DNA from 3 places in the Sphingomonas sp. UYEF23 genome. Region 1 is predicted to be linked to each of the others. Evidence: predicted binding sites of a transcription regulator. Region 1 holds the regulator's gene; each other region holds the start of a gene.
The links. Region 1 encodes LexA, which represses DNA repair genes until DNA is damaged. Its sites were predicted from a motif close to GTTCCNCNCTTGTTCT; they were not measured.
Positions count from the first base shown of each region.

Region 2: a site for LexA is predicted at 4,321-4,336, ahead of ABIB28_RS11360 (ImuA family protein). Genes of this name have one in related genera too.
Region 3: a site for LexA is predicted at 5,459-5,474, ahead of ABIB28_RS15230 (DUF6771 family protein). Genes of this name have one in related genera too.

Region 1 is NZ_JBEPNG010000008.1:64,345-71,435, reverse strand. It holds gene ABIB28_RS14615 (TonB-dependent receptor) at 1-1,517, opposite strand, end outside; gene ABIB28_RS14610 (BLUF domain-containing protein) at 1,861-2,196, shown strand; gene ABIB28_RS14605 (hypothetical protein) at 2,193-2,507, shown strand; gene lexA (transcriptional repressor LexA) at 2,578-3,243, shown strand; gene ABIB28_RS14595 (DUF4287 domain-containing protein) at 3,304-3,516, opposite strand; gene ABIB28_RS14590 (ComEC/Rec2 family competence protein) at 3,594-5,861, opposite strand; gene gltX (glutamate--tRNA ligase) at 5,890-7,091, shown strand, end outside.
Region 2 is NZ_JBEPNG010000005.1:147,226-154,316, reverse strand. It holds gene ABIB28_RS11380 (hypothetical protein) at 1-338, shown strand, start outside; gene ABIB28_RS11375 (dihydrolipoamide acetyltransferase family protein) at 335-1,678, opposite strand; gene ABIB28_RS11370 (alpha-ketoacid dehydrogenase subunit beta) at 1,678-2,685, opposite strand; gene ABIB28_RS11365 (thiamine pyrophosphate-dependent enzyme) at 2,861-4,159, opposite strand; gene ABIB28_RS11360 (ImuA family protein) at 4,408-5,112, shown strand; gene ABIB28_RS11355 (Y-family DNA polymerase) at 5,705-7,091, shown strand, end outside.
Region 3 is NZ_JBEPNG010000009.1:1,951-9,041, forward strand. It holds gene ABIB28_RS15200 (response regulator) at 116-529, opposite strand; gene ABIB28_RS15205 (hypothetical protein) at 620-817, shown strand; gene ABIB28_RS15210 (ArdC family protein) at 1,348-2,346, shown strand; gene ABIB28_RS15215 (DUF2958 domain-containing protein) at 2,375-2,788, shown strand; gene ABIB28_RS15220 (ParB/RepB/Spo0J family partition protein) at 2,877-4,685, shown strand; gene ABIB28_RS15225 (hypothetical protein) at 4,794-5,204, shown strand; gene ABIB28_RS15230 (DUF6771 family protein) at 5,244-5,447, opposite strand; gene ABIB28_RS15235 (DUF736 domain-containing protein) at 6,071-6,391, shown strand; gene ABIB28_RS15240 (hypothetical protein) at 6,783-7,091, shown strand, end outside.

The DNA.
Region 1 (7,091 bases):
CTCGCTTCCCAGCTCGGCTGCGTGTCGGCGAGGCGGACGTTGGTCGCCGCCGTCGCCGGGAAGGTCGACACGCCCGCTGCGGTGCGCGGCGGGGTGACGAGGCGCGTCTTCTTCTCGTCATAGGTCACGCGCACGCCGCCGGTCAGCGTCAGCTTGGGGAGGATCTGATAGCTCGCCTGGCCGAAGCCCGCATAGGACGTGTTGGTGTTGCGCAGCACGACGAAGTTGTTCGGGTTGGGGTTGGTGCCGAACGAATTGTTGAGCAGGAAGAAGCCGCGCTGGTCGAACTCGGTCGTGTCGCGCGATTCGAAATAGATCCCGCCGATCTGCCACTTGAAGCGGCCCGTGCCGTTGCTCGCGAGGCGAACTTCCTCGCTCAGCTGGTCGAGATCGCGCACGCGGCCCTGGCTCTCGCCGTAGAACTTACCGCCCGCAAAGTTGCTCGCGGCACCACCGTCGGTGTCGCCGCGGCTATAGCCCTTGGTCGTCTCGTATGCGGTGATCGAGGTCAGCGTGACCGCGCCGAAATCGTTCTTCGCGTTGAACGAGCCGCCATAGGTCTTGTACGCCTGACGGTTACCGCCGCCCTCATCGAGCGCGACGCTGGCGCGCGGTGCCGCGCTGACGTCGTTGCTGCCGCGCAGGATCGCGCCGCGGTGGAAGATCGTCGAGGTGCCCGAATAATCACGCGCATGCGCCGAAACCAGGCCGGTGAAGCCGGTCTCGGGCGGGGTCAGCATCAGCTGGACGCGGATGTCCTTCTCTTCGAACCCGCCGAGCTTGTCCTTGCCGCCGACAGTGCCGTCGTCGCTCGGGCCGGTATAGGTGTTGTCGATCCAGTTGTCGCGGCGCTGGTACAGGCCCGACACGCGGAAGCTCAGCACGTCCTTGACGATTGGCCCGCCGACGCCGGCATCGACGCTGACGGTGTTGTAGCTGCCATACGACGCAGTCGCGCGGCCGGTGAACTCGTTGGTCGGGCGGTTGGTGTCGAACTTGATGATGCCGGCGGTGGTGTTGCGGCCGAACAGCGTGCCCTGCGGCCCGCGCAGCACTTCGATCTGGTTGACGTCATAGACCGGGTTCGACTTGAGCACGACATGCTCGAGCACGACCTCGTCCTGGATGATCGACACCGGCTGCGATGCGCCGAGGTAGAAATCGATGTTGCCGAGACCGCGGATGTAGAAGCGCGGGAAGATCTTGCCGGTCGTCGTCTCGGCGTAGAGGCCGGGCACGCGGTTGGCGAGTTCGAGCAGCGTGTCGCTGCCGCCCGAAGTGTAGGTCCGCAGATCGGCACCCGACAGCACGCCGACCGACACGGGCACCTTCTGCAGATTTTCGCTGCGACGCTGCGCGGTGACGACGATGTCGCCGAGGCTGTCGCTCTCTGGCGCGGCCTCGACAGCGGCGACGGGCGCAGCGGCGTCCTGGGCGCTGGCCGAACCGATGCTGGCAATCGCGCCGAACGCGGTGCCGAGCAGAAGGAGCGCCTTGGCGGCGTGTGACTTGGACATGATGTTCCCCCAATAGATGAAATAGGCTGCCCACACCGTTCGCCGCAGCGGACTTGTTGTCCTGCGCGGCGACGCGTCCGCGCTCCTGCGTGGTGCGGTGTGACCCCGACCGCGCGGCTAGGTCGGGATTGTGACGCGATTATGACAGGTGTGCCGCCACGTCTGCTTTGTCGGCTGGCTGTGGCTTTCGAGTTGCACCGGGGCCTGCACGACGCCGACCACGGGACGATCGTCAGCGACAGTGCGCACCTGATTCAGGATACGATACCGATACATGATCCACCGCAACGACAGGCTGCCGACACCCCCCTAGCCCCGGCCCTCACGAGAAGGACACAAGGGCATGCGGCGAATCCTTTATGTCAGCGGGAACACCGTTTCGAGCGTCACGGCCGACCTCGCCGGCATCCTCGAACAATCACGGCATAATACCGCGCTCGACAGGATCACCGGGCTGCGATGGTCGGACGGTCGCAGCTTGCTGCAAGTGCTCGAGCGTTCGCGCGTGAGCGTCATGGCGACGTTCGCCCGCATCCTCGCCGACCCGCGTCATCATGCGCCGATCGTCCTCCAGCACCGCCATATTCGCCCCCACGAATCCGGCGGCTGGACCATGGCGCACCCCACGCCGGCGCCGCGGCCGACGCGGATGACGCCCAGATCGGGCGGCTGCTCGTGAACGCAACCGAAGCGGTGCGCACGCACTTCCACACGCTGATTTCGGCAGGCCATAGCGCCGCGCTCGCGCTCCCGGTCAGCGCGATCGGCACCCCGCCGCCCGCCCCGACGCCCGATTACGGCACCCCGCCGCCGCGGCGCGTCGATCGCCGGATCGGCGCACCCTTCCACAATGTCGGGCTCGCGCTGGCCAGCGCGTTTCGCGGGGGGCTGCAGGGCACCAACATTGACCATGACGCATGTATCGAAAAGCTCCGCGGCATCGCGGGAAGTGCGACCAGCGACTCGCAGGATATCTGCGCCGGACGGTGACAGCATCGCTTGACGGACGATTTTTCGTTCCGTATAGGTTCGTCGTCTGTTCCGACGAAAGGGCCGCGCGATGCTTACCCGCAAGCAGCATGAGTTGATCTGCTTCATCAACGACCGGCTCGACGAGACCGGGGTATCGCCGTCCTTCGAGGAAATGAAGGAAGCGCTCGACCTCAAGTCGAAGTCGGGCGTCCATCGCTTGATCAGCGCGCTCGAGGAACGCCAGTTCATCCGCCGCCTGCCCAACCGCGCGCGGGCGCTCGAAGTGCTCAAGATGCCCGAGCGCGGGATCAAGACCCCGACCAAGGCGGCCCCCGCCGCCGCTTCGCGTGCAGCACCACAGCCTGCCAACGACGTGATCGAAATTCCACTGCACGGCCGGATTGCGGCAGGCGTCCCGATCGAGGCGTTCGAGGGCGCGTCGATGCTCTCGGTTCCCGCGGCGTTGCTCGGCAATGGCGAGCATTATGCGCTCGAGGTGTCGGGCGATTCGATGGTCGAGGCGGGCATTCTCGATGGCGACTATGCGCTGATCAAGCGCCAGGATGTCGCGCGCGACGGCGAGATCGTCGTGGCTTTGATCGAAGAGAGCGAGGCGACGCTCAAATTCTTCCGCCGCGAAGGTGCGATGGTGCGGCTCGATCCGGCCAACCGTGCCTACGATCCGCAGCGTTATGCCCCAGCCCAAGTGCGCGTGCAGGGCAAGCTCGCCGGGCTGTTGCGCCGGTACGACTGAGCCACGGTCGGCGTGATCGACCGTCGCGCTTGATGGTCGCGCGGCGAGCGATCGAGCGGCTCAGTCTTTGTGCTCGGCAAGGGTGTGAGCGACGATCGCGTTGGCATGGCCGTGGCCCATGCCATGCTCGGTTTTCAGCATGGTGACGAGCGCCATGTGTTTTTCCGGCAAACGCTCGCGCACCAGCGCCTGCCACTCTGCGATCGGACGGCCATAGGTCTTCTCGATCGATGGAAAGTACGATGCGGGCCCTTTGATCGGTTGGTCAGCCACGGCGTGCAGGCTCCGAGATGCGGGAACGTCCCGAGGATCTTCCGGTATTTGGGGGAAAGCCGCAAGGCCACCCCGCCCTATCGTTTCCCGTCCGTTACTGCTGCCCCAGCCCTCCCCGACAATCGAGCGCGCCAACGCATCCGGCCAACCCACCGCCGCCGACCAGCGTCGCCCTCCGGCGCCGCGATCCACGGATGCCGGTCGCCCGGATGGCGAACGGTCCGCACCGAATGCGATGCCAAAGCGATCGCAACGCCGCCGGTTTGCGCCAGCGTCTCGCGGTCGAGCCGCAGCCACTGCGGAACGCAATGGCGCGGCAAGCGCCGCTCGCTGATCACGATGTCGGCGCCGGCACACGCCGCGACGAGGTCGAGCGTCGGGACATGATACGCGCTGCGCGTCGCCAGGATGCGCCACTGTCGTCCCGCCACGGTCCGCGTCATCAGGCAGAGGTCGCGGCTGCAGCGCGCCTCGTGCTGCTCGGACATCAATACCGGGAGCGCAGCGATCCCGCCATTCTCGGCAAGCATGTCGGCGGTGTAGTCCCCGGTCCGGTCGCGCAGCAAAGCGACGTCGCCCGCCGAGGTCCGGATCGCGACATGCCGACCGTCTCCGGTAACGATCAGATCGGGCGCCGGGGTCAGCAGCGCCCATGCCAAGCCGATCCCAAGCGGCAGCGCCCCCAGCCGCCGCCAGCGCGTGCGCCACAGGCCGATCCACAATCCGCCTACCACCATCAGCGCGTAAGCGGCGCCCGGCATCGCCGGCAGCGGCGCGACCGAGCCCGGCACCGCCGCAGTTACGTGCGCAATCCACAACAGCAGATCGAGCGAGCGCGCCGTCAGCCACCAGAACGGCAGCCCCGCCCCCACCGTATCGAACAGCAACGCCAGCGCCTCGCACGGCATCGTCACGAACGTCGTCAGCGGGATCGCGACGATATTGGCGACCGCGCCGTAAATCCCGGCTTTGTGGAAGTGGAACAGCGCGATCGGCAGCAAAGCGAGCTCGACGACGATCCCGGTCAGCAGCAGCGACGCCAGTTCCCGCGCGATCCGCGCCAGTCGCGTCTGCTCGCGCGGCCCGAACCACACGCGCAACTGCGGATGCTCGTTGAGCGAGACGATCGCCGCGACCGCCGCGAACGACAGCTGAAAACTTGGTCCGGCGAGCGCCTCGGGATATAGCAACAGCACCACGATCGCCCCCGCCGCGACCAGCCGCAGCGTCAGCGCCTGCCGGCCCAGCGCCAAAGCGACCAGCACGAGCAACGCCGCGACGCACGAGCGGATCGTCGGCACCTCGGCCCCGGTCAGCAGCGTGTAGCCGATCGCCGCGAGCGCCCCCGCGCCCGCCGCGATCAACGGAACGCGCGTCTTCAGCGCGATCCACGGGCTGAGCGCGAGCAAGCGCGCGACCAGCAGCATCACCGCGCCGACCGCCGCGGTGATATGCAGACCGCTCACCGAGAGCAAATGCGCGAGCCCGGATCGGCGCATCGCCTCATTGTCGGCGAGCGGGATCCCGCCTTGATCCCCCGTCGCGAGCGATGCGGCGATGCCCCCCACCCCGCCCCCGCCAGCGCTCGCTTGGATGTGCTGCGACAGCCGCTGCCGCAGGCCGACGCCGCCTGTCCCACCGCCAGCGAGGATCGTGATCGGCGCAAAGCCACGCCCGGTCGCGCCGATCGCGTCGAACCAGGCGGTCCGCGCATAGTCATAGGCGCCGGGCACGCCGGGCGGCGGCGGCGGCATCAGCCGCGCCGAGAGCCGCAGCGTCGCCCCCGGCACCAGTCCCACGGGAACGTCGGCATCGACGAGATTGACGCGAATATGCGCTGGCAACGTCGGCAACGGCCGAACCGGCCCGCGCGTCGCGGGCACCGCCAGCACGTGCAGCGGGGCCAGCCGCAACCGCACCACGTCGCGCGCCGCAAGCGGCTCGATCCGCTCGACTCGTGCAGTGAAGGTTGCGATCGTCGGTTCTGCGAGCACCACGTGCGCCACGCGCTCGGCGCGCCACCAGATCAGACCGAGCCCAATCGCAACCGCAAACCCGCCAACCGCGACGACCCGCGCCGCACGCCCATGCCGCGTCAGCGCGACCCCGGCGAGCGCCACCGCGATCGCGACCAGACCAGCCGCTTCCCATGCCGCCGGATCGGGCAGCACGAACCACAGCGCGATCCCCGCGCCGAGCGCCACCGGCAACCACAGCGGCAATTGATCGCGCTCGGCCTCGAGCCAGCTCTCGAGTCGATCGCCGACGCCAAACCACCCCCGCGGCACGCCGATTTGAAGCGCAGGAAGGTGCGTGCTAGAGGCGCTCAAGGCTGATCCGGCCATCCAATCTCTAGTCTGGGAGCATGCGCGATTGAGCGCAATATCTGACCCCGCCGCGGCCCCCGCCGCCGGCGCATCCGACATCAAGGTCGTCACGCGGTTCGCGCCGTCGCCGACCGGTTTCCTGCACATTGGCGGGGCGCGCACCGCCTTGTTCAACTGGCTGTACGCGCGGCATCACGGCGGCGAGTTCCTGTTGCGGATCGAGGATACCGATCGCGCGCGCTCGACCCAGCCGGCGATCGACGCGATCCTCACCTCGCTGCGCTGGCTCGAGCTCGATTGGGACGGCACCGAAGTCTATCAATCGCAGCGCGCCGACCGCCACGCGCAGGTTGCGCACACGATGGTCGAGCATGGCCATGCCTATCGCTGCTATCTGACGCAGGACGAACTCGCCGCGATGCGCGCCGAGGCCGATGCCGCGAAGAAGCCGCTGCGCGTGCGCAGCCCGTATCGCGACGCCGACACCAGCGCCGAGACCCGCCCGTTCGTCGTCCGGCTCAAGGCCCCGCTCGATGGCGCGACGACGATCGAGGACAAGGTCCAGGGATCGGTCACCGTGCAGAATGCCGAGCTCGACGATCTCGTCCTGCTCCGCTCGGACGGCACGCCGACCTATATGCTCGCGGTGGTGGTCGACGATCACGACATGGGCGTGACGCACGTGATTCGCGGCGACGATCATCTCAACAACGCCTTCCGCCAATTGCCCATCATCCGCGCGATGCAGGCGATCGAGGGTGGCTGGCCCGACCCGGTCTATGCGCACATCCCGCTGATCCACGGCTCGGACGGCGCCAAGCTGTCGAAGCGCCACGGCGCGGTCGGCGTCGAATATTATCGCGATGAATTGGGCGTGCTGCCCGAGGCGCTCGATAACTATCTGCTGCGTCTCGGTTGGGGGCATGGCGATGACGAACTCATCAGCCGCGACCAGGCAATCGAATGGTTCGATCTCGACGGCGTCGGCAAATCACCATCGCGGTTCGATCTCAAGAAGCTCGAGAACCTAAACGGTCAATATATCCGCCAGGCGGATGATGCGCGCCTTGCCGCGCTCATCACGCCGCAGCTCGGCTTCGAACCGACGGACGCTCAGGCAGACATACTTCGTCGCAGTATGGCATCGCTCAAGCCGCGCGCCGCCAACCTCAACGAGCTGGCCGCGGGAACAGCGTTCCTTTTCCACGTCCGACCGGTGGAAATGCACGCCGAAGCGACCGCGCTGTT
Region 2 (7,091 bases), on a different contig from region 1:
CCCGTTCTACAGACATGTCGACCGGTGCTCGCTATGAGGTTCTCCTGGTTCCATCGGAAATGTCTTTGACCACTTCCGAATGGACTTGGCGTCGCCTTGACGGCGACGCCAGCGTTTCCGCGCACGGACTGCGCCATGCGACCTTGCCAGAATGCTTCGCCGAGGTGCGCGACCACGCCAAACAGTTTGGCCCGGCGACGGTCGCGGTCAATTTGCACGGCGACGCCGCGCCGCTTCCGCAAGGTGGTGAGGCGCTCTTGCCGAGTCGAGACGGCGCCTTGGCGAACCGGCTCGCTCCGAAGGCGCTGCTTCGGAGACGATCGGCGCTGCGCGGCTAGTCGGCGAAGAGCAAGACGGGCGTTTCGAGATAGCGCTTGAGCGCCTGGACGAAGCTGGCCGCATCCCAGCCATCGACGACGCGGTGATCGCAGCTGATCGACAGGTTCATCAGCTTGGCGCGGACGATCTCATCTCCGACGAAGACCGGCCGCTCGACGATCTTGTTCGGCCCGATGATCGCGACTTCGGGACGGTTGATCACTGGCGTCGTCGCGATTCCGCCGAGCGGGCCGAGCGAGGTAACGGTCAGCGTGCCGCCGCCCATTTCCTGCGGCGTGAGCTTGTTGGCGCGCGCGGCTTCGGCAAGGCGGAGGATTTCGCTGGCGAGCTGCCACACGTTGCGGTCCTGCGCGTCGCGGATGACGGGGACGGTGAGGCCCGCATCGGTCTGCGTCGCCATGCCGAGGTGCACTGCACCGTGACGCGTCACCACGCCGGCTTCGTCGTCATAGCGCGCGTTTATCATCGGGAAGGCGGGGATCGTCTTGCAGATCGCGGCGATCATCAACGGCAGCATCGTCAGCTTGGGGCGGTTGCCGCGCGCGCCGTTGAGATCGGCGCGCATCGCCTCAAGGGCAGTGACGTCGATTTCGTCGACATAGGTGAAATGCGGGATCGCGCGCTTCGACGCCGCCATGTTCTCGGCGATACGGCGACGCATGCCGATGACCTTGATCGGTTCGTCCGGGCGTGCGTTGCTGGCGTGGGGGGCGTGATAGCCCTGGCCCTGGCCGTAGCGGAGGAAGGCGTCGAGATCGCTGTGGCGGACGCGGTCGGACTCGGTCTTTACCTGGGTAAGGTCGATGCCGAGATCGGCCGCGCGCGCGCGGACCGCAGGGGAGGCAAGCGCCCTTTCTGCTCCCCTCCCGCTGGCGGGCGGGGACGCAGCCACGGGCGGAGCGCTGGCGGGGGCGTCCTGCCCTCCCCCGGCCCCTCCCGCAAGCGGGCGGGGAGCAGGTTGCGCTTCCTCCACGCCGGGGTTCTCGGCTTCATATTGCTGCGCGACCTCGACCTGCTCGGCCAACGCAGGCGCGGCCTTCAGCTCGACCGGCGCGTCATCGCGCAACGCGGGCGCTTCCTCAGCACCAACGTCTGCGGCATCGGTCTCGATCACCACCAGCGCAGCGCCGATCGACACCTGGTCGCCGACCTCGCCCGCAAGTTCGACCACCACGCCCGACACCGGCGATTCCATCTCGACCGTCGCCTTGTCGGTCATCATGTCGGCGACCTGCTGGTCCTCTTCGATCCGGTCCCCGACCGCGACGTGCCATGCCACGATCTCGGCCTCGGAAATGCCCTCGCCAATGTCGGGCAACTTGAACGTAAAACGCGCCATTATGCGTCCTTCATGATCTTCTTGAGCGCCTCGCCGATGCGGACGGGGCCCGGGAAATATGCCCATTCGAGGCTGTGCGGATACGGCGTATCGAAGCCCGTCACGCGTTCGATCGGGGCTTCGAGATGGTAGAAGCAGCGCTCCTGCACCAGCGCCGACAATTCGGCGCCGAAGCCCGAGGTGCGCGTCGCCTCGTGCACGATCATGCAGCGCCCGGTCTTCTTGACCGACGCCTCGATCGTCTCGATGTCGAGCGGTACGAGCGTGCGCAGGTCGATCACCTCGGCGTCGACGCCGGCCTCTTCCATCACCGCGAGCGCGACATGCACCATCGTGCCGTAGACGAGCACGGTCAGCGCCTCGCCGGGGCGCACGACCTTCGCCTTGCCGAGCTCGATCTTGTAGTATCCGGTCGGCACCTCGCCCGCGGGATGCTGCGACCAGTTCTGCGTCGGCTTGTCCCAATGGCCGTCGAACGGGCCGTTATAAATGCGCTTGGGCTCGAAGAAGATCGTTGGATCATTGTCCTCGATCGCGGCGATCAACAGGCCCTTGGCGTCGTACGGGGTCGAGGGGATCACGGTCTTCACGCCCGAAATGTGCGTGAAGATGCCCTCGGGACTTTGGCTGTGCGTCTGCCCGCCGAAGATGCCGCCGCCGAACGGCGAGCGCACCGTGATCGGCGCGGTGAATTCGCCCGCCGAGCGATAGCGCAGCCGCGCCGCCTCGCTGACCAACTGGTCGAGCGCGGGGTAGATGTAATCGGCGAACTGGATTTCGGGGACGGGACGCAGGCCGTAGGCGCCCATCCCGACCGCGACGCCGATGATGCCGCATTCGCTGATCGGCGTGTCGAACACGCGGGTCTTGCCGTATTTCGACTGCAAGCCAGCGGTCGCGCGGAACACGCCGCCGAAATAGCCGACGTCCTCGCCCATCACGATCACGTCGGGGTCGCGGCCCATCATCACGTCCATGGCGGAGTTGATCGCCTGGATCATGTTCATGCGAGTCGAGGTCGGGGTTTCGATTTCGGTTTCGACCGCTGTTTCAGAATCGCTCACGATGCATACTCCGTCATCCTCGCGAAAGCGGGGATCCCGCTGCCTGGCCCCGTCGCCAGAAAAAGAAGCGGGACCCTCGCGCTCGCGAGGGTGACGCCGAAGGGTTGAACGCTACCCATCACTTGTGCGCCCATGGCCGGCCGCTCGCGGTTTCCTCGGCGATCATCTGCGCCTGTTGTTCGCGCAAATGCCACGGCATTTCCTCGAACACGCCGTCGAACAGCGTATCGAGCGGCTGGTGCAGGCCGTGGCCGAGCACGCCGTTGGTCTCGGCCTGCTTCTGCGCGGCCTTGACCTGCTCGGCCAATTCCTTGTCCTGCGCCGCATGCCGCTCCTCGTCCCATTCGCCGAGCGCGATGAGATGGTCCTTGAGGCGCTTGATCGGATCGCCGAGCGGCCACGCGGTCGGCTCGCCCGCCGAGCGATACTGGCCGGGATCGTCCGAGGTCGAATGCCCTTCGGCGCGATAGGTGAAATGCTCGATCAGCGTTGGCCCCTGGTTGGTCCGCGCCCGCTCGGCCGCCCACAAGGTTGCGGCATAGACCGCGAGCGCGTCGTTGCCGTCGACTCGCAGGCCCGCGATGCCATAGCCAACCGCGCGCGCCGCGAAGGTCGTCGATTCGGCACCGGCGAACCCCGAGAAGCTAGAGATCGCCCACTGATTGTTGACGACGTTGAAGATCACCGGCGCGCGGTAGACGCTGGCGAAGGTGCAAGCCGAGTGGAAATCGCCCTCGGCGGTCGATCCGTCGCCGCACCAGGTCGCCGCGATCCGCGTGTCGCCCTTGGCGGCGCTCGCCATCGCCCAGCCGACGGCTTGCGGATATTGCGTGGTGAGGTTGCCCGAGATCGAGAAGAAGCCGGCTTCCTTCACCGAATACATGATCGGCAGCTGCTTGCCCTGCAGCCGGTCGGCGGTGTTCGAATAGATCTGGTTCATCATGTCGACCATCGACCAGCCGCGCGCGATCAGCAGGCCTTGCTGGCGGTACGACGGGAAGCACATGTCTTCATAATCGAGCGCATGCGCGGCGGCGACCGAGACCGCCTCCTCGCCGGTGCACTTCATGTAGAAGCTCGTCTTGCCTTGGCGCTGCGCGCGAAACATGCGCTCGTCGAACGCGCGGACCAACGCCATGCTGCGCAGCATCGCGCGCAGCGTGTCGGGCGACAGCCGCGGATTCCACGGGCCGACCGCCTGGCCTTCGTCGTCGAGCACGCGCACCAGATCGAACGCGAGATCGATGAACGTATCGGCCGCATCCGCCGGATCGGGGCGACGCGCCTTGCCCGCGGGCGGGATCGGCACCTGCGTGAAATCGACCGCATCGCCCGGCCGGAACTTGGGTTCGGGCACGTACAGCGACAATGGCGCAAGATTGGGCTTCAAATGATCGGGGACTCGGTCGGTCGCCATATACTCTCCACAACGCGTGCCTGGCTTGTGACCGACAGGCGGAATCGTTCTTCGAGCCTTGTTATAAAATTTCAACGCGCTTGGCGAGGGGGCGTTTGTCACGGAATGCGACGACCCGTCGCGCGGGGATGACGGACCAGCTTGACTCTGCAGCGACAAAGAGAACAAAATAGGAACGATGCTTCAAGTGAGTCGTGCCCGTGTCCTGTCCTGCCATCATCGCCGAGCTTCGCGAAAGCCTCAAGAAGGTGGAAAGCGACGGGCTGCGTCGGCGCCCGGTGCTGCCTTTCGGGATCGCGCCGATCGACGAACGGCTCGCGCCGGGCGGGCTGCGACTCGATTCGCTCCACGAGATTTCCGCGGCGAGTCCTGCCCCGTCGGACGATGCGGCGGCGACCTTGTTCATGGCAGGGATCGCGGCGCGCGCCTGGGGGCCGGTGCTGTGGGTGGTGCGGCGGCGCGACCTGTTCGCACCGGGGCTCTACCAGGCGGGGCTCGCGCCGGGGCGGCTGATCTATGCCGAGGCGGGCGACGATGCCGAGCTGCTCGCGCTGATGGAGGAGGGCCTGCGGCATCGCGGGCTCGGCGCGGTGGTCGGCGAGGTCAAGCGCGCGGCGATGCCCAATACGCGGCGGCTGCAGCTTGCCGCCGAGGGCGGGAAGACGATCGCTTTGCTGATGAAACGCCATGCGCGGGAGGGTGGCAATCCGCTCGCCGTGCCCTCGGCGGCGATGACGCGCTGGCGAATCGCCTCGGCGCCCTCGGCACCGCTGCCGGTCGGCGATGCGGGCGTCGGGCGGGCGCGATGGCAGGTGGAGCTGGTCCGCCAACGCGGCGGCGAATCCGCCGATTGGATGATGGAGGCATGCGATGAAACGGGTCGCCTCGCTCTACCTGCCCGACTGGTCGATCGAACGGCTGGCGCAGGCCGAGCGCTCAGCCGCGCCGCTTGAGGGCGCCAGCGTAGATCCGCAGGGCCTCGCCGAGGCCGTCGCGCGCGAGCAGGCGGTGGCGTGCTCGGTGCCGCGCGGTGGCGGCTGGCGGCCTGGCGCGCGCTGGGCACGGAGCGGGGAACTCGACGCGAACGCGCGCCATCGCAGCGCGGGACGCGTGAGCGAAGCTGCGCCGCATCCCTTCAAGGCGATGCCGCCCGACGAGGGTCGCGCTCCGCTGCGCGATGCGCGGGTGGCTTCTTCTGCCTCCCCTCCCTGGAAGGGAGGGGCTGGGGGTGGGTCGGCCCGCGGCGAGGGCAACGCCCGCCCTAGGCCGACCCACCCCCTACCCCTCCCTTCCAGGGAGGGGAGTAAAGGGGTGCCGCACGTTTCTTCCACCCCCGTCCCAGCGCCCGATCGACCATGCCCCCGGCATGGCCTGAAATGCGCGGGGCGCTGCTCAGCTGACGCTCTTCCAGGGGGGGAAGGGGAAGGACAAGCACCAGCGCCTGCCCCGTGCCCCCCCCTCCGTCACCCCGGCCTTGTGCCGGGGTCCACGCCTCCACTCGGGCGGCAGGGTGCGGTAACGGGTGGACCCCGGCCCAAGGCCGGGGTGACGCAAGACAGTGTGGCAGAATCGCCCCCGCCGCCCCGCATTACCTCGCTCCAATCCGGCAACCAGCTCGTCATCGCCGCCGCCTGCCCTGCCGCGCGTGCGCTCGGGCTCGTGCCGGGCATGGCGGTGACGCAGGCGCGCGCGCTGGTGCCCGAACTCGACATCCGCCCGGCCGATCCCGACGGCGACCGCGCCGCTTTGCTGCGCCTTGCGACGCTTGCCGCGCGGCGCTGGTGCCCAGTGGTGATGCCGTCGGGCGAGGACGGGCTGTTCCTCGATATCAGCGGCGTCGCGCATCTGTTCGGCGGCGAGGCGGCGATGGCGCGGCGGATCGTGCGCATCCTCGCGCGGCTCGGCTTCACCGCGCGCGTCGCGGTGGCGGATACGCCGGGCGCGGCGTGGGCGCTCGCGCGGTTTGCGGTCTCGCCTGCCCCTACCCCCCGTCACTCCCGCGAAAGCGGGGGCCCCGATTCTTCTTCGGCGGTGGAGAAGAAGCGGGATCCCCGCTTTCGCGGGGATGACGGCGTTTTGATCTGCCCGCCCGCCGCCCATATCGACGCGCTCGCCCCCCTGCCCACCCGCGCGCTCCGGCTCGACAGCCGCGCGATCGAGCTGCTCAAGCGGCTCGGCATCGAGACGATCGGCCAGCTCGCCGCGCTCCCGCGCGCGCCGCTCGCGCGGCGTTTCGGCGGCGCGCTCGTCGCGCGGCTCGACCAGGCGACCGGGCGGCTCCCCGAACCGCTCGACCCCGTGCCCGTGCCCGAGCCGATCGGCGTGGTGCAGCGCTTCGCCGAACCGATCGCCACCGCCGAGGCGATCGAACATTGGCTCGGCCAGCTGATGCCGCGGCTCGTCACCGCACTCGGCCAGGCCGGGCTCGGCGCGCGCGCGGTCGAGCTCGTCGCCGACCGGATCGACGGCGTGCCGCAGCGCCTCCGCATCGGCCTCGCCCGCCCGACGCGCGACGGCGCGCATCTGCTGCGGCTGACGCTGCGGCGGATCGAGGAGATCGCGCCGGGCTACGGCATCGATGCGCTCGCGCTCCACGTCCGCCGTGCCGATTCGCTCGGCGCCGAGGCGTTCGCCGAGACGCTCGAGGACCAGGCGCCCGACCTCGCGCCGCTGATCGACACGCTCGCCAACCGCATCGGCAGCCACGCGCTGTGGCGCACGATCCCGGTCGAGAGCGACGTGCCCGAACGCTCGATCGCCGCCGCGCCGCCGCTCGATCCGCCGGCGCGCGCGGCGGCAAAGCTCAAGCCCGACGATGTCCGCCAGCTCGATCGCTCGGTCGCGCTCCACCCGTGGGACTCGCGCTGGCCACGCCCGGTGCGACTGCTGCACCGCCCCGAATTGCTCGACCATGTGCTGGCGGAACTCCCCG
Region 3 (7,091 bases), on a different contig from region 1:
TCGCGGCTTGTTCGGCCATGATGGTGCAAATCGCTCAGTCGTTCGCGATGTGCCCGTCCCTGGACGCTAATGGGGCACCGCGACAGTCCCGCGTTTTTTTGAGCTTGTGTCCCCTCTAGCGCCGCACCCGATCGAACTCGGCGCGCAACGCATCCCGGTCGATCGGCTTGTTCATTACCGCATCGCCAGCCACGATCTCGAGACAGTCCTGCGGCGTGGCGGTGATGAAGATCACCGGGATCGGGCCGATCAACCGACGGATCTCGGCCACGGCGTCCGGGCCTTTCCCGTCATAGAGATGGACATCCGAGGTGATAACGGCCGGTCGCCGTGCGACCGCTGCTGCGACCGCATCGACATGGGTGTCGACACAATCGAACGACGTCGCGCCTTGGGCTTCGAGCACTCCCTGAAGGTCGAGTGCGAAGAAGGGTTCGTCTTCAATGATCAGAACGTGACAGATGATGCGGGACCAATAGTTAAGCTCGATCAACGTCCCCCCGCCGTCGAAGGATCCGGGCGATGCCACGCAATCAAGCTATGTGGGATATTTGCACCATGCCGCGAGCGACGCGGCGGTGCCGGGATCCTAATCGGACGCAGACGCGTCTTGCTGCCCATGACACAGCTGGCTTCCACCGAATCGATCGCGAACGCGCTGGTCGCCGCGCACGCCCACCGCGCGCCGCAGCACGTCGTGGATTTGTCCATCGTGGCGATCCGCCAGGGAGCCAGCCGCGACGAGCGCGCGCGTCTGTCCGATCTCATGCGTCTGATCGAAGATGCGCTCGCGGTGCGGCGCACGCCCTCTTCGTGAAACGCATCTAGCCGCGAAGCGACCGACGATGCGGGCGGCGTGGCTGCTCTGGCCGCTCGCGCGGGATTGGGACAAAGCGCCGCCGGACGCGTCCAGCGCCGTCGCCGTGATCATCGCGGGCCCGCGCTGACCCGATCGGGGTCGGCCACACGACGGCAGCGTCCCCATATTACCCAATCGAATGTGCCCCTCGCGCGGATGCGCGATCGCGCTCTAGCGCTGCGCTGCGCTTCGCCCCCGAGCCCCTGACGGGTCTCGGCCTGGCGGTGACGATCGCTGGGGCGAACGCGGTCGCCGCGCTGGCGCGCGGTGGCGTCGGGTGTGACCGCGTCCTCGGCGGGACGTGGTCGGCGCTCCCTGCTAGGGCCGCCCGCGCCGGCGGCAAGCCGGGCTCCGCCCGGCTCCTCCATTGCATTGCGGCCTTGGCAGGTGCCGCCGCCGCTCGAGACGGCCCTCTCCAGTCGCTCTCGCCGCCCACCCCCCGCCATCGGGGCGGTCACATGGGTTTTGGGTGGCGCTGGAGGTGAGCCATGTCTGCAAGCAACCCGCGTCGCGCACGTGGAGAGGGCAAAGACCGCGCGGCCGAGGTCGCGCCCGCGCCCGTCCATCCGCGTGCCGATCTCTACAGCGAAGTGACCAATCGGATCGTCGCCGAGCTGGAAGCCGGGCGCTTTCCATGGGTTCAGCCGTGGAAATCAGACGGTGCGACCGCGCCCGGCATGCCGCGCAACGCGGTGACCGCGCGGCCCTATTCGGGGATCAACGTTCTGATCCTGTGGGGATGCGTTATCGAGCGCGGGTACCCCTCGCAAAGCTGGCTGACCTTCAAACAGGCGCAGGGTGCGGGCGGTTGCGTCCGCAAGGGCGAACGCGGCACCACAGTCGTCTATGCCGACCGCTTCACGCCCGAAGTGGAGAAAGTGCGAGCGGTCGAGCGCGGGGAAGATGCCCGGCAGGTTGCCTTTCTCAAGCGCTTTACCGTCTTCAACGTCGCACAGTGCGAGGGACTCCGCGACGGGCTTGCCGCCGATCCCGCGCCCTTGCCCGACGCATGCGCCGTGCCGCTTGCCGAAGAGGTCATCGCCGCCAGCCGTATCGCCTTCCGGATCGGCGGCACCTGTGCGTTCTACGCGCCGGGTCCCGACCTCGTCGTGGTGCCGCCGCAATCGGCCTTCTTCGATTCGATCAATTTCTATCGCACCGCCCTGCACGAACTGACCCACGCGACCGGCCATCAGACCCGGCTCGCGCGCGACCTCAAAAACGCGTTCGGTTCCGAGGGCTATGCCCGCGAGGAACTCGTCGCCGAACTTGGTTCGGCCTTCTTGTGCGCCGCCTTGGGGATCGTGCCGACCGTTCGCCACGCCGACTATCTCGCCAGCTGGCTCGACGTGCTGCGCGGTGATGCGCGCGCGATCTTCCGCGCCGCCAGCGCCGCCAGCAAGGCCGCCGACTGGCTGCTCGCTCGCCACCGCGTGGCGCACAGCGACGCGCTGCCGCTCATCCCCGATCTGGTCGACGCCGCCTGATCACGCCCGAACCCGAGGAGAACCCGCGATGGACTTGCTCACCCCCGATCTGCGCCTGGCGCTCCGCGCCAATCATGCCCGCGCCGACGGGCCCGGCCACGACCCCGCGCCGCTCGTCAAACTGTTCAATCCGGCAGGCCCGGCAACATGGCTCGCGACCGAGCTGGCCGAGGACGGCGACGCGCTGTTCGGCCTTGCCGATCTCGGCTTCGGCTGTCCCGAACTTGGCTGGTTCAGCCTGTCCGAACTGGCGCGGATCACGCTGCCGTTCGGGCTCGGCATCGAGCGCGACCTGAGCTTTGCCAGTCGCCTGCCGCTGTCGAAATGGGCCGCCGCCGCGCGCGCGACTGGCTCGATCCCGATCACCGAAACCATCCTGCGCCGCATCCAATCCGCGCGGATCGCACCCCAAGATTCTGAAGCCCTTCCGCCCGATCGCTGACCGGGCGGCAGACGCGCGGCGCGTTCCCGCCGCTTCTCGGCCGGTCCCGCCCTGCTCGGAGAACCGGCGTGGTAAGAGGAGAAGACCGATGAAACTCGCAATGCTTGCGCTCGACAAACTCAGCCCGAGCAAGACCAATATGCGCTATGGCAAAAAGGCCCCCGACGTGTCGGACCTGCTACCCTCGGTGCGCAAATACGGCATCCTGCAAAGCGTGCTGGTCCGCCCCGAAGGCGACAGCGACGCACACGGCGTCGTCGCCGGCCTGCGGCGGTACCATGCCGCGCGCGCCGTCGCGGAGGAAACCGGCACCGCCGAACCGGTGCCGTGCGCGATCCTTGAGGACGGCGATGACGCCGCCGCGATCGAGGCTTCGCTGATCGAAAATCTCGCGCGGCTCGATCCCGACGAGGTCACCCAATGGGCGACCTTCACGCGGCTGGTGCGCGAAGGGCGCAGCATCGAAGATATCGCCACGACCTTTGGCTTGCCCGATCTGGCGGTGCGCCGCACGCTTGCGCTCGGCAATCTGCTGCCACGGATCCGCGCGCTCTTCGCGCGCGGCGAGATCGACCGTACCACCGTCCGCCACCTCACGCTCGCCAGCAAGAGCCAGCAAAAGGCGTGGCTGGCGTTCGTTGATGATCCCGAGCAGCGCGCCCCTGCTGGCCATCAATTGAAGGCGTGGCTGTTCGGCGGGCAGTCGATCGCGGTCTCTCGCGCGCTGTTCGATGTCGAAAGCTATGCGGGCGGGGTCGTCGCCGACCTGTTCGGCGAAGACCGCTATTTCGCGGATAATGACGCTTTCTGGGCCGCGCAGACTGCCGAAATCGCGGCGCGGCGCGTGGCGTATCTGGAAGCGGGCTGGGACGATGTCGTGATCGTGCCCGCGACCGAGCAATTCGCGTCGTGGGAGTATGACAAGGCCCCCAAGCGCAAGGGCGGGCGTATCTATGTCGATGTCCGCGCCAGCGGCGAAGTGGTGTTCCACGAAGGCTATATCAGCCGCAAGGAGGCCGCGCGGATCGCACGGGGCGAAAGCATCAGCCAGTCCAAGACGCCGCCGCGCCCCGAACTCACGGCCTCGATGCAGACCTATATCGACCTGCATCGCCACGCCGCCGTTCGCGCCGCGCTGACCGGCGCGCCCCATGTCGCGTTGCGCTTGATGGTGGCGCACGCCATTCGCGGATCGCATTTGTGGAGCGTCCGTGCCGAACCCCAATCGGCGCGCAACGACGCCATTGCCGAAAGCGTCGAGAACAGCACGAGCGAGGCCGCGTTCGACGCACGCCGCCGGGCCGTGCTCGATCTGCTCGGTTTTTCACCCGATGACCCGACCGTGATTGGTGGCAGTCCCTATCCTTACGATGCCGCGGGAGATCGGCTCTCTGCTGTCTTCTTACGCTTGCTCGAGCTGCCCGACGCCGCCGTGTTCGACGTGATCGCGGTCGTGATGGGCGAAAGTCTGGCGGCAGGCAGTGCCGCAGTCGAGGCGGTCGGGCTGCATCTGGGCGTGCGGATGGAGCGCTGTTGGCAGGCCGATCCGGCCTTGCTCGACCTGATCCGCGACCGCGACGTGCTGCTGTCGCTCGTCGCCGAGGTGGCCGGGCCGAGGGTCGCCGACGCCAATGCGGGCGAGAAGGCCAAGACGCTGCGCCAGATCGTCGTCGACCATCTGGCAGGGGCGGGGGGCCGTACCCGGCGCGAGCATTGGGTGCCACGCTGGATGACCTTCCCGCCCTCCGCCTACACCGCGCGTGGCGGCGTCGGCACGGTCAGGGCGCATGCTTTGGTCGAAGCGGCGCGCCCCGCAGACCTGCCTGCCGAACCGGACGGCGCGTCCGCAGGGCCGGACCCCGACACCGATAGCGGTGCGCAGGCGGTCGCCGCGTGATCTGTTGGGACGGCGGCGGTGCCGCCGTCCCGCTTTTCCACAGAGGGTCGAAATTCGCCCCGCGCCTCGCGCCTCCGGCGCTCGGCGCGGGGATTTTTCTAGTGCATGGTGCGCCCGCGAATCACTGGATCAGTTCCGCCCAGCGGGCTTAAGGATGGCCGCATGGGGAAAGAGATCGATCACCGCGACCACGAAACCTGGCTGATCGACACGGCGCATGCGGTGATCGAAAAGCGCTGCGCACAGGGCGATGACGCGCTAAGCCCGCGCGAACGGCTGATCCATCGCTTCTGGGTGGTCGACTATGCCATGCGCAACGCTGGCGATCTCGCGATCGCCCATGACCTCGCCCCGCGCTTTCGCGAAGACGGGCTTTCGGCCGCGCGAGCCCTCGATCTTGCGCGCGCGCGCGACGCCTTCGCGATGTCCGAGGGCGAACTGGAACGCCGCTTCTTTGACCTGTTCGAGTACGTGGTGCGCGAATTGCGTTGCGCCGACCATGCAGCATCAAGCGGTTGACTGTGCGTTTCGTCGCGGCCCACCGATCGAATACATCCGTTAAAGCGGCAGGTTGAACTGGTCGGCATGGGCGGTGCGGTCCTGCTCGAACAGCTGTTCGAGGATCGACTGCGCCAGCGCGTCCGCCGCGCGCTCGCGCATCCGCGCGTCGGGCATCGTGATCCCCACTCTGGCCCAACCGGGCGCCGAGAGAATCGCCGAACGGAGGTCAGTTGCAGCGGGCTGGGTGGCGAGTCTCGACATGCGGGTAACGTAGAACGAAAGAAGAACATATTTCAATGCGGTTTTCGCGGTGGTCGGTGCAGGGGCTGCTGGCGACGCGCTCCCGGTGAGCCCGAATTACGCTGGTTCGCAGGATGAAACGGCAGGCTGCACAGGATGGATACGGCGGCGCGGTCCGCGGATTTGGGTGCGTTTGCGCGGTCACGCGGCAGCCGGACACCGCGACAAAGGATCGCCGGGCCGCCGCGTACCGGCCCCATCCGCGCTACGGTCTGCCGCGTCCTTCCACCCATTGCGATCGCTGGCGGCGCGGTGATCAGGCGGGCAGAGCGTCCTTGTCTTGCGGATCGGGGCATAGCCGATCGTGCGGTCGACGCTCTCCTGCGGCGTGCGCGCGCCCCGTTCCGGCTCCTCGGGCGCATGACCTGGGCCGGCCGCGCCCCCTGCGAAACCATCGCCTCCGGCGTATTTCCCCGCCCGTGTGCCACGGGCTCCTCGCGCCCGCTTGCGCTCTCAAATACGCCTTCGGCTCCGGTCCTCCGCTCCGCTGCGGCCGTGCCGGTGCGCACGGGCCGCCTGGTCCGGCCCTCAGGTCCGCCCATCGCCCGGAAACGGTTCGGGGCGACACTCGAAGGAGACTTGAAATGCCCGCAATCGGTTATGTCACCCGCGACGGAAACGGCTTCAAAGGCCAGCTCCGCACCCTCTCGATCCGCACCGACGTCGAGATCCTGCCCAACGGCCGCAAGGCCAACGACGTCCAGCCCGACTACCGCGTGATGGCGGGCGGCGCCGAGGTCGGGGCCGGCTGGATCCGTCGCAGCGAGAGTTCGGGCAACGACTATGTGTCGCTCAGCCTCGCCGCTCCGGAATTCGGTCCGCGCCGCCTCTACGCCAATCTCGGGCGCGCCGCCGGCCAGGACGATGACGACACCTACGCCATCATCTGGAACCCGGCCGACTGAACCGCATTGCCCCCGCGTCGCATCGGCGCGGGGGCCTTTTTGCGCAGTATCGATGGCCGGTCTTCCGCTTTGGAAGGCGGCGGCGCCGGCACGCCTCGGGGCACACGCGGCACGGCTACCCGTCGCAACATCTGTGGAGGGCTCGTCTCGGATCGAGCGAGTATGGCGGGCGCCGGCACGTCTCTCAAGGCCGGCGGCCCCTCCAATTTTGCTGCGAAATGGTGGCTGCTGCGCAGCCGAGTCTGTGTGTAGCAGCGCAACAAAATCGGTTCCTCCGCCGCCGCTGCGCGGCACCTCCGCTTGCGCTCCGGTGGCCCTGACAGACGCGCCGGCACCCGCCGTCGGAGGGCTGTCCTTCACTCAAGAAGGCACACAGCAAGCGGAGGTTCTGATGACCATGGACAGCGTGATCGCAGGCTCGAACGACATCTTCCCAGCGCTGATGTCGGGGCTGGAAATCGAGTTCGGAAGCGGCGGCGTGGAGACACTGGCGCGGCATTTCATCGAGGCGGAAAGCGCCGATTTTCACTGGGAAGCGCGCAGTGGAGAGCGGTGGTTGGGCCGGTTTGAGGGCCTGGATGACGAGGGCGAGGAGCGCGATCGGGTGGCGATTATCGGCTGTCTGGACGCGCATTGGTTCGTAGCGGTAGCGATCGTGGATGGCGAGGGCGAAGTCGATCGGATTAGTGGATTGCGGCGG